Regions from separate parts of the Roseateles sp. SL47 genome, predicted to be linked through region 1. Evidence: predicted binding sites of a transcription regulator. Region 1 holds the regulator's gene; the other holds the start of a gene.
What was found. Region 1 encodes NrdR, which represses ribonucleotide reductase genes. Its sites were predicted from a motif close to CACNANATNTNGTG; they were not measured.
Positions count from the first base shown of each region.

Region 2: the regulator NrdR is predicted to act here: its motif matches at 1,931-1,944, upstream of OU995_RS09235 (ribonucleoside-diphosphate reductase subunit alpha).

Region 1 is NZ_CP113068.1:4,601,621-4,606,037, reverse strand. It holds gene OU995_RS19920 (hypothetical protein) at 1-276, opposite strand, end outside; gene OU995_RS19915 (PilW family protein) at 273-1,076, opposite strand; gene OU995_RS19910 (type IV pilin protein) at 1,090-1,524, opposite strand; gene OU995_RS19905 (prepilin-type N-terminal cleavage/methylation domain-containing protein) at 1,521-2,105, opposite strand; gene nrdR (transcriptional regulator NrdR) at 2,334-2,777, opposite strand; gene glyA (serine hydroxymethyltransferase) at 2,788-4,038, opposite strand; ZMP/ZTP riboswitch at 4,134-4,279, opposite strand; gene OU995_RS19890 (lytic transglycosylase domain-containing protein) at 4,328-4,417, opposite strand, start outside.
Region 2 is NZ_CP113068.1:2,137,511-2,141,927, forward strand. It holds gene OU995_RS09230 (sigma-54-dependent transcriptional regulator) at 1-1,602, shown strand, start outside; gene OU995_RS09235 (ribonucleoside-diphosphate reductase subunit alpha) at 2,169-4,417, shown strand, end outside.

The sequences.
Region 1 (4,417 bases):
CGCATCAGTGCGCAGGGCGCGTTCACGCAAATCCTGTCCGCTGTTGAAGGTCGGTCGGCAGGTGTTGTCGATGCGGCCGGTATTGAGCATGGCGCTGGCCCAGGCCAGCCCGGCATCCGCCGCCTGAACGGCCATTGCCGCTCGTTGGTCGGTGGCGGCCATGCGCTGCGCCGCGCCCAGATGGCGTGCACTCCACAGGCCGGCCAGCCCCAGCACCATGAGCAGGAGGCTGCATAGCAGCAGGGTGGAAGCGCCGCGTTGGGGCTGGCGGGTCATGGGCAGCCTCCTGCAAGCGCGGGGTCGGGGGAGGCGATGGGCGCAGGGTCGTTGCGCACATGGACGGACAGCCCCAACTGCTGCTGAATCTTTGGGTCTTGTGTGGACTGCCCTTGCAGCAGAACCTGCACCGTGCGTGTCTCCACAGCGGGTGCGCAGGGCGGCCCCAAGGGATGAGGCACCCTGTGTACCGAGGCAGAGAATCCGCTGATCTGCATCAGCGCCGGGTCGGTCCACGGTTGGAAGCGGCCGCCGATGGTCTGGTCCAGGCGGCCATCCAGCCAGCGAAACGTGACCTCGGTGCTGGCATCGGGCTGCGTGATGTCGCGGTCCAGGGCCCGGTTCAAACGAAGCGTGCCGCTGCTACCGAGGTTACCCCCGCTGCTTCCAGCGCTGCTACTGGTGCCGCTGGATGCACCGCTCCACCCACCACCGCTTGCGCTGATCTCTGTGAATGGATTGGCACTGGCCCCCCTGTCCGCGCGCCACACCAACTGAGAGGGGCGCCCGTGCGCGCCGGCACGCCGCAATTCCATCTGCAATTGCGAGGCGATGGCCCGCAACTCCTGATGCAGTTGCCAGCTTCGGCGCTGGCGGACCTGAGCCGCGAGACTCTGGCCGGCCCAGCTCAAGGCGCCCGCCACCACCACCAAGCCGATGGTGAGCCCGACCATGAATTCGATGAGGGTGAAGCCGGCAGAGGCGGAGATTCGGGCCGCCAGTGGTGGCTTCGCGCGTGGCGCACTCTGCCAGCTTCGCGCACGGGCTGCGCAGTCCTGGTGCGAGGGGGAGTTGAACATCGACATCCCCTCCTCACTGCGGCCAACAACTCGGCGACAGGGTCTGCCCGGCACCCAGCCCGTAGACGCTGACCTGCCCCTGCTGTTGAACCAGCCTGAATCGCTGGCAGTGCTGGTCCTGTACCTGGTCTCCCAAGGCCTCGGCTTCCAGCGTGTAGCCCTCCGCCGACGCCTGGAGCACACGCAGCCGGTAGCGTTGCTGCGCGGACAGCTCGGACGCCATCAGCTCGGTCAGGCTCTGGGCATAACGGGTCTGTTGGGTCCGGAACGCTTCTTGCGCCAGATGCAGGGTGTTCAGTGCCTCCACAGCTTCCGCCCGATGGGCTTTCAGCCAATGGTTGCGGTAGCCCGGCAGGGCCACGCTGGTGAGGAGGCCCAGCAGCAGCAGCGCCAGCATCAGTTCCAGCAAGGTGAATCCGATCGGGATGGGATGCAAGGCGCGTGTCATGACCCCGCTCCTTCGCAAGCGGCCCAGCGCATGAAAGACTTCCCGGCAGAGCAACTGCGAATGCGCCCCGTGATGCCCACGACATGCCGCACTTCCCCCACGTCCTCGATGCTGATGCGCAGCGTGGCCGCGAGGGCCACGGTGCCCTGCCGGCCACTGAAGAGCATCGACGGCACATTGGTGATCAGCATCGGAAAACCTGAACGGTGGGGCCATTGAGCGGTTTTCAGCGGTCGTGCATCACCGCCGCAACTGGGGGGACCTTCCACACTGCAGCTGCAGCCGTTCACCGGCCCGCTGAAGACCACATAGCAACTGCCGGCGGCCGAAGGGATGATGCGAAAGATGATGTTGCGGGCGCCGTGCAGCGCCTCGCCACGCGCCAGGTACAGGTCGCTAAGCACCTGCTCGGCAGCATGCCAGAGCCGCTGCCGCTGCTGCCACTGGATGCCGGCCGGCAGCACAAAGGCCAGCAGCGCCGCGAGCAGCGCCACCACCACCAGGGTTTCCAGCAGCGTGAAGCCGTGGCATGTTGGGCGGGTGTTACAGCGCCGGAGCAGGGTCGTGTGCGGAGGGGTCATCGGTCTGCCCTTTCGAAATGGGGACGCCGCCGCCGGATGGCACTGCGGCACAGACCTCACTCTAGGATTCAGGCAGCCATCGCGCTTCGCCCTGAGGGTGGGGCAGGGGGCCCCATGAAGCGGGGGCGTGTGCCCATCCGCACCCACCACCCGCACCCACAAAAACGAAACGGGCCCGAAGGCCCGTTGTTGCAGATGGAGGGAGAGAAGCGCAGGCCGCGAGGCCGTTCAGATGTCCCGAATCAACTGTCGGAACTCATCCACGTCCTCAAAGCTGCGATAGACCGACGCGAAGCGCACATACGCCACCTTGTCGATCTTCTTGAGTTCACGCATCACGTGCTCGCCCAGCTTGGTGGAGGCCACTTCCCGCGCACCGCTGGTGAGCAGCTTCTCCTGGATGCGCTCCAGCGCGGCGTCGATCTGCTCGATGCTCACCGGCCGCTTGCGCAGGGCCAGGGACATCGATGCGCGCAGCTTGGAGGCATCAAAATCCGCCCGTGTGCCGTCCTTCTTCACCACCATCGGAAGGGCGATGTCGGCCCGCTCGTAGGTGGTGAAGCGCTTGTCGCAGGAGTGGCACCGGCGGCGCCGACGCACAACGTCACCCTCGTCGGACTCACGGGTTTCCGACACCTGGGTGTCGCCATGGCCACAGAACGGGCAACGCATGCGCGCGGCCTCAGCGGTAGACCGGGAACTGGCGAGCCAGTTCGGCCACTTGGGCGCGGACCTTGGCCAGATTGGCCTCGTCGTGCGGGTTGTCCAGCACGTCGGCAATCAGGTGGGCGGTCTGGCGGGCCTGTTCTTCCTTGAAACCACGCGTGGTCATGGCCGGAGTGCCCAGACGGATGCCGCTGGTGACCATCGGCTTCTGCGGGTCGTTCGGGATGCCGTTCTTGTTGCAGGTCATGTGGGCGGCGCCCAAGATGGCCTCGGCTTCCTTGCCGGTCAGGCCCTTGGGACGCAGGTCCACCAGCATCACATGGCTTTCGGTCCGGCCGGAGACGATGCGCAGGCCACGTTCGATCAGGGTTTCGGCCAGCACCTTGGCATTGGCCACCACTTGTTGCTGGTAGGCCTTGAATTCAGGCGTCAGCGCTTCCTTGAAGGCCACCGCCTTGCCGGCGATGACATGCATCAACGGGCCGCCCTGGATGCCGGGGAAGATGGCCGAGTTGATCTTCTTGGCAATCGCCTCGTCGTTCATCAGGATGATGCCGCCACGAGGGCCACGCAGGCTCTTGTGCGTGGTGGAGGTGACCACGTCCGCAAAAGGCAGCGGGTTGGGGTAGACACCTGCGGCGATCAGGCCGGCATAGTGGGCCATGTCCACCATGAAGTAGGCGCCGATTTCCTTGGCGATGCGGGAGAAGCGCTCGAAGTCGATGCGCAGGGCATAGGCGGAGGCGCCAGCAATGATCAGCTTGGGCTTCTTCTCGCGGGCCAGGGCTTCCATCGCGTCATAGTCGATCTCTTCCTTGTCGTTGAGACCGTAGCTGATGACGTTGAACCACTTGCCGCTCATGTTCAGCGGCATGCCGTGGGTCAGGTGGCCGCCTTCGGCGAGGCTCATGCCCATGATGGTGTCGCCGGGCTGCAGCAGCGCGAAGAACACGCCCTGGTTGGCCTGGGAGCCGGAATTGGGTTGCACGTTGGCGTATTCGGCACCAAACAATTGCTTCAGACGGTCGATGGCGAGCTGCTCGACGATGTCCACATATTCGCAGCCGCCGTAGTAACGCTTGCCCGGATACCCTTCGGCGTACTTGTTGGTGAGCTGGCTGCCTTGCGCCTGCATCACCGCCGGGGAGGTGTAGTTCTCGGAAGCGATCAGCTCGATGTGATCTTCCTGGCGCTGGGTTTCCTGCTGGATCGCGGCAAAGACTTCCGCGTCCACGTTGGCGAGGGTGTGTTGATTGCGGTCAAACATGATGGTGTCGGCTCAAGGGTTGGCGCCGCGTGGCAGTGGCTGCAGCGCCCGTCAGGAACAAGGTCGGAAACAACAGACGGACGTGCGCAACTGCGAGTGGCGGCCCAGGCGAACGGCACTGACAACGAAGAACCCGCCCGGCCATGGCCGTCACGGATTCAACGTCGTTCGCGCTCCCCGGTGGTGACCCACCTTGGCCCGGCGTAGCTGCCCGGCCTCATCGCCAGTTGCGCGAGCGCCAAGTGTACCTCCGCCGCAACTGTGGCGAGGGGCCTGGCACGCACGGGGCTCAGGGAGTGGGGTGGCTCACCATGGCAACCTGCTCTCCATTCGGAGGGCTGGGTTGCGGTGCCGACGACGGCTCGCGGGCCGGACGAGG
Region 2 (4,417 bases), 2.5 Mb from region 1:
CTGCGTGAGGGCTTCGCGCTGGACAGCGCCGGCACCGTGGAAGATGCGCTGGCCCATCTGGAGGCCCGCCGCTACGACGCGGTCATCACCGACATGCGCCTGCCTGACGGCACCGGCCTGGATGTGTTGCGCTGGCTGGAGCAGCGCGGCCGCAGCGAGCGCGCCATCGTCATCACCGCTTACGGCTCGCCGGAAAATGCGGTGGAAGCCTTGAAGGCCGGCGCCTACGACTATCTGACCAAACCCGTGGACCTGCGCCAGTTCCGCATGGTGGTGGCTTCCGCGCTGGGCCGTGTGCCGCGGCCGGAATCTTCCGCCTCGACCCTGGCCGCACGGGCTCCGCAAGCGGCCAGCCCAGCCCCGGTGGCGGGCGCTGGCATCGCACCCAGCGCACCGTCGGCAGCTGCGCCCACCATGTTTGGCGGCCGGTCGCTATCGCCGGGCCCGGTGTCACCCCCCTCCGCGTCGGACAACGACGCCCCCACCGTCACGCCCATGGGGGCGGCCATGGTGGAAGCTTCGCGCAAGGCGGCGGTGCCGCGCGGGCGGGTGGCCGCTGCCGGTCCGGTGTCGGCGCTGGAGCGTTTGGTGGGTGATTCCGCCGCCATGCGCCAGGTGCGGGAACTGATCGAGAAGGTGGCGCGCAGCATGGCGCCGGTGCTGCTCAATGGTGAGTCCGGCACCGGCAAGGAACTGGTGGCTCGCGCCATCCATGATGTGAGCGCCCGCCGCCCGCAGCCCTTCATCGCGGTGAACTGCGGTGCCATTCCCGAGCAGCTGCTGGAAGCGGAATTCTTCGGCTACCGCAAGGGCGCCTTCACGGGCGCCACTGAAGACCGCGAAGGCTTCTTCCAGGCGGCCCAGGGCGGCACGCTGTTCCTCGACGAAATCGGCGACCTGCCGCTGGCCATGCAGTCCAAGCTGCTGCGGGCCTTGCAGGAACGCTCGGTGAGGCCCGTGGGCGCAGTGGCGGAAATGCCGGTCAATGTCCGTCTGCTCAGTGCCACCCACAAGGACCTGGCGGCCGAAGTGCTGGGCGGCCGCTTCCGGCAGGATTTGTATTACCGCCTGAACGTCATCCAGATCCGTGTGCCGCCGCTGCGCGAGCGCATGGAAGATTTGGCCCCGATCAGCGCACGAGTGCTGGAGCGCATCGCCACCGACGCGGGCGTGGACGCGGTTCCGCAACTGACCGCGCAGGCCCTGGCGGTCCTGGGTCGTTACAGCTTCCCGGGCAACGTGCGCGAGCTGGAGAACCTGCTGCACCGGGCACTCGCCCTCTCCGGCGGTGATGGCATCGACGTGGCGGACCTCGGCCTGCCCGACACACTGCTTGAAGCCGAAGAAGTGCCGGACCTTGTGGTGGACGCGGCCGACGCGGTGCAAGGCGTCCCCTTGCCGGCCGAAGCGATCGGCCAGGCGCCGCTGCCTTCGGATCTGGCCGCCTATCTCGACGAGGTGGAAAAGCGACTGCTGCTGCGCGCGCTGGAGCAGTACCGCAACAACCGGACGGCTGCGGGCGCGAGCCTGGGCTTGTCGCTGCGGCAGATGCGGTACCGCATGGCCCGGTTGGGCATCTCGCTCGGCGGCGACGAAAGCTGATGCTTGTGCGGCAGGCGGGCGCCTCTCTCTGACCGCATACCGCCCGCCTGTTGTTACTGCGGGAAGGCCCTACATGGGGCTTGTCCTGATCAGTTGTGACAAGGCTGCAGTGTCGCCGGATAGCCCCATCGAATCAGCCCCGCGCCAAGCCTTGTTTTGATGCGTGTTTGCGGCCATTTCGGCGCTGCAGGCCGCGCCAATCCTGGGGCTCCGACATCGATCACCGAATCCATCGGCGATGTGCGGGGACAGGGCTTTTAAGCCTCATCATGCCCAGGTCGATGGAACTCCTTTGACGCTATCGGTAGTTGCTTGAAGGTGGGCGACACCCTAGATATAGTGTCCAGCATGCTATCCTGCTGACTTCGCAAAACCGCGATGAACGCCTCCTCCACCGTCTTGTTGATGCCCCCGCGCTGCACGCGCGCTGGCCTTGCAGCGGTGTCGGGATACGGGGCGGGACACCACATCAAACATCACCCCAAAACTTGAGACGTCGGCCCGGTCGGGTTGCCCGGGCACGGCGTTGCTTTTTGTTTTTTCGAACCAGAACAGACGAGGATCCCATGCAGACAGTCGCCGTCACACCGACCGCCGAAGCGGGCCTGGCGCAGACTCCCCGCGAGTCCGCCCCGATCGCCGCCGGCAGCTACCAGGCTTACCAGATCATTCGCCGCAACGGTGCGGTGGTGCACTTTGAGCCGAGCAAGGTGGCGGTGGCCATGATGAAGGCCTTCCTGGCGGTGCACGGCACCAGCGGTGCGGCTTCGGCCAGCGTGCGCGAGACCGTGGATGCCCTGACCGAAGCCGTGGTGCGTGCGCTGGTGCGCTCGCGTCCGGGCGGCGGCACCTTCCATATTGAAGACGTGCAGGACCATGTGGAACTGGCGCTGATGCGCGGTGGGCACCATGAGGTGGCCCGTGCTTATGTGCTGTACCGCGAACGTCGTTCGCTGGAGCGCAAGCATCAGAGCGAAGTACAGCAGGCCGCTGTGCTGGAGTCCGGCATCAGCGTGACCGAAAACGGCGCCCGCGTGCCGCTCGACCTGAACAAGCTGTCGGCCCTGATCGTGTCCAGCTGTGAAGGTCTGGGCGACGACGTCAAGCCCGAGCCGATCCTGGCCGAGACCAAGCGCAACCTGTACGACGGCGTCCCGATGGACGAAGTGCACAAGGCCGCCATCCTGGCCGCCCGCACGCTGATCGAAAAGGATCCCGGCTACACCCGCGCCACCGCCCGTCTGCTGCTGCATACGATCCGCAAGGAAATCCTGGGCGAGGAAGTGACGCAGGCCGAAATGGCCAGCCGTTACGCTGACTATTTCCCGAGCTTCATCAAGAAGGGCGTGCAGGCCGAACTGCTGGACGAGCGTCTGCAGCAATACGACCTGGCCAGGCTGGGCGCCGCCCTGAAGGCCGAGCGCGACTTCCAGTTCGACTACCTGGGCCTGCAGACCCTGTTCGACCGCTACTTCCTGCATGTGGACGGCACCCGCATCGAAATGCCGCAGGCCTTCTTCATGCGCGTGGCCATGGGCCTGGCGCTGAACGAGATCGACCGCGAAGCCCGCGCCATCGAGTTCTATGAAGTGCTGTCGAGCTTCGACTTCATGTCCAGCACCCCGACGCTGTTCAATTCCGGCACCCGGCGTTCGCAGCTGTCCAGCTGCTACCTGACCACGGTGGCCGACGACCTGGACGGCATCTACGAAGCGTTGAAGGAAAACGCGCTGCTGTCGAAGTTCGCCGGTGGCCTGGGTAACGACTGGACGCCGGTGCGTGCGCTGGGTTCCCACATCAAGGGCACCAACGGCAAGAGCCAGGGCGTGGTTCCTTTCCTGAAGGTAGTCAACGACACCGCCGTTGCGGTGAACCAGGGCGGCAAGCGCAAGGGCGCTGTCTGCGCCTATCTGGAAACGTGGCACCTGGACATCGAAGAGTTCCTGGAACTGCGCAAGAACACCGGTGACGACCGTCGTCGTACCCACGACATGAACACGGCGAACTGGATTCCCGACCTGTTCATGAAGCGTGTGATTGAAGGCGGCGACTGGACCCTGTTCAGCCCTTCCACCTGCCCGGACCTGCACGACCTGTTCGGCCAGGCCTTCGAAACGGCCTATGTCGCCTACGAGGCCAAGGCCGACCGTGGCGAGATCAAGCTCTTCAAGCGCATGCAGGCCCGTGACCTGTGGCGCAAGATGCTGACGATGCTGTTCGAAACCGGCCATCCCTGGATCACGTTCAAGGACGCCTGCAACGTGCGCTCGCCGCAGCAGCATGTGGGCGTGGTGCACTCGTCCAACCTCTGCACCGAGATCACGCTGAACACCAACGACAACGAAATCGCGGTGTGCAACCTGGGTTCGGTCAACCTGGCGCAGCATCTGAAGGACGGCGAGATCGACCAGGTCAAGCTGAAGAAGACGGTGTCTACCGCCATGCGGATGCTGGACAACGTCATCGACATCAACTACTACGCCGTCAAGAAGGCACGGGATTCCAACCTGCGTCACCGTCCGGTGGGTCTGGGCATCATGGGCTTCCAGGATGCGCTGTATCAGCTGCGCGTGCCCTACGCCTCGCAAGCGGCGGTGGAATTTGCCGACCGTTCGATGGAAGCCGTCTGCTACCACGCCTACTGGGCGTCCACCGACCTGGCTGCCGAGCGGGGCCGCTACAGCAGCTACCGTGGTTCGCTGTGGGACCGCGGCATCCTGCCGATCGACTCGCTGAACCTGCTGGCCGAAGCCCGAGGCGGTTATGTGGATGTGGACCGTTCCGCCACCCTGGACTGGGACAGCCTGCGCGCCAA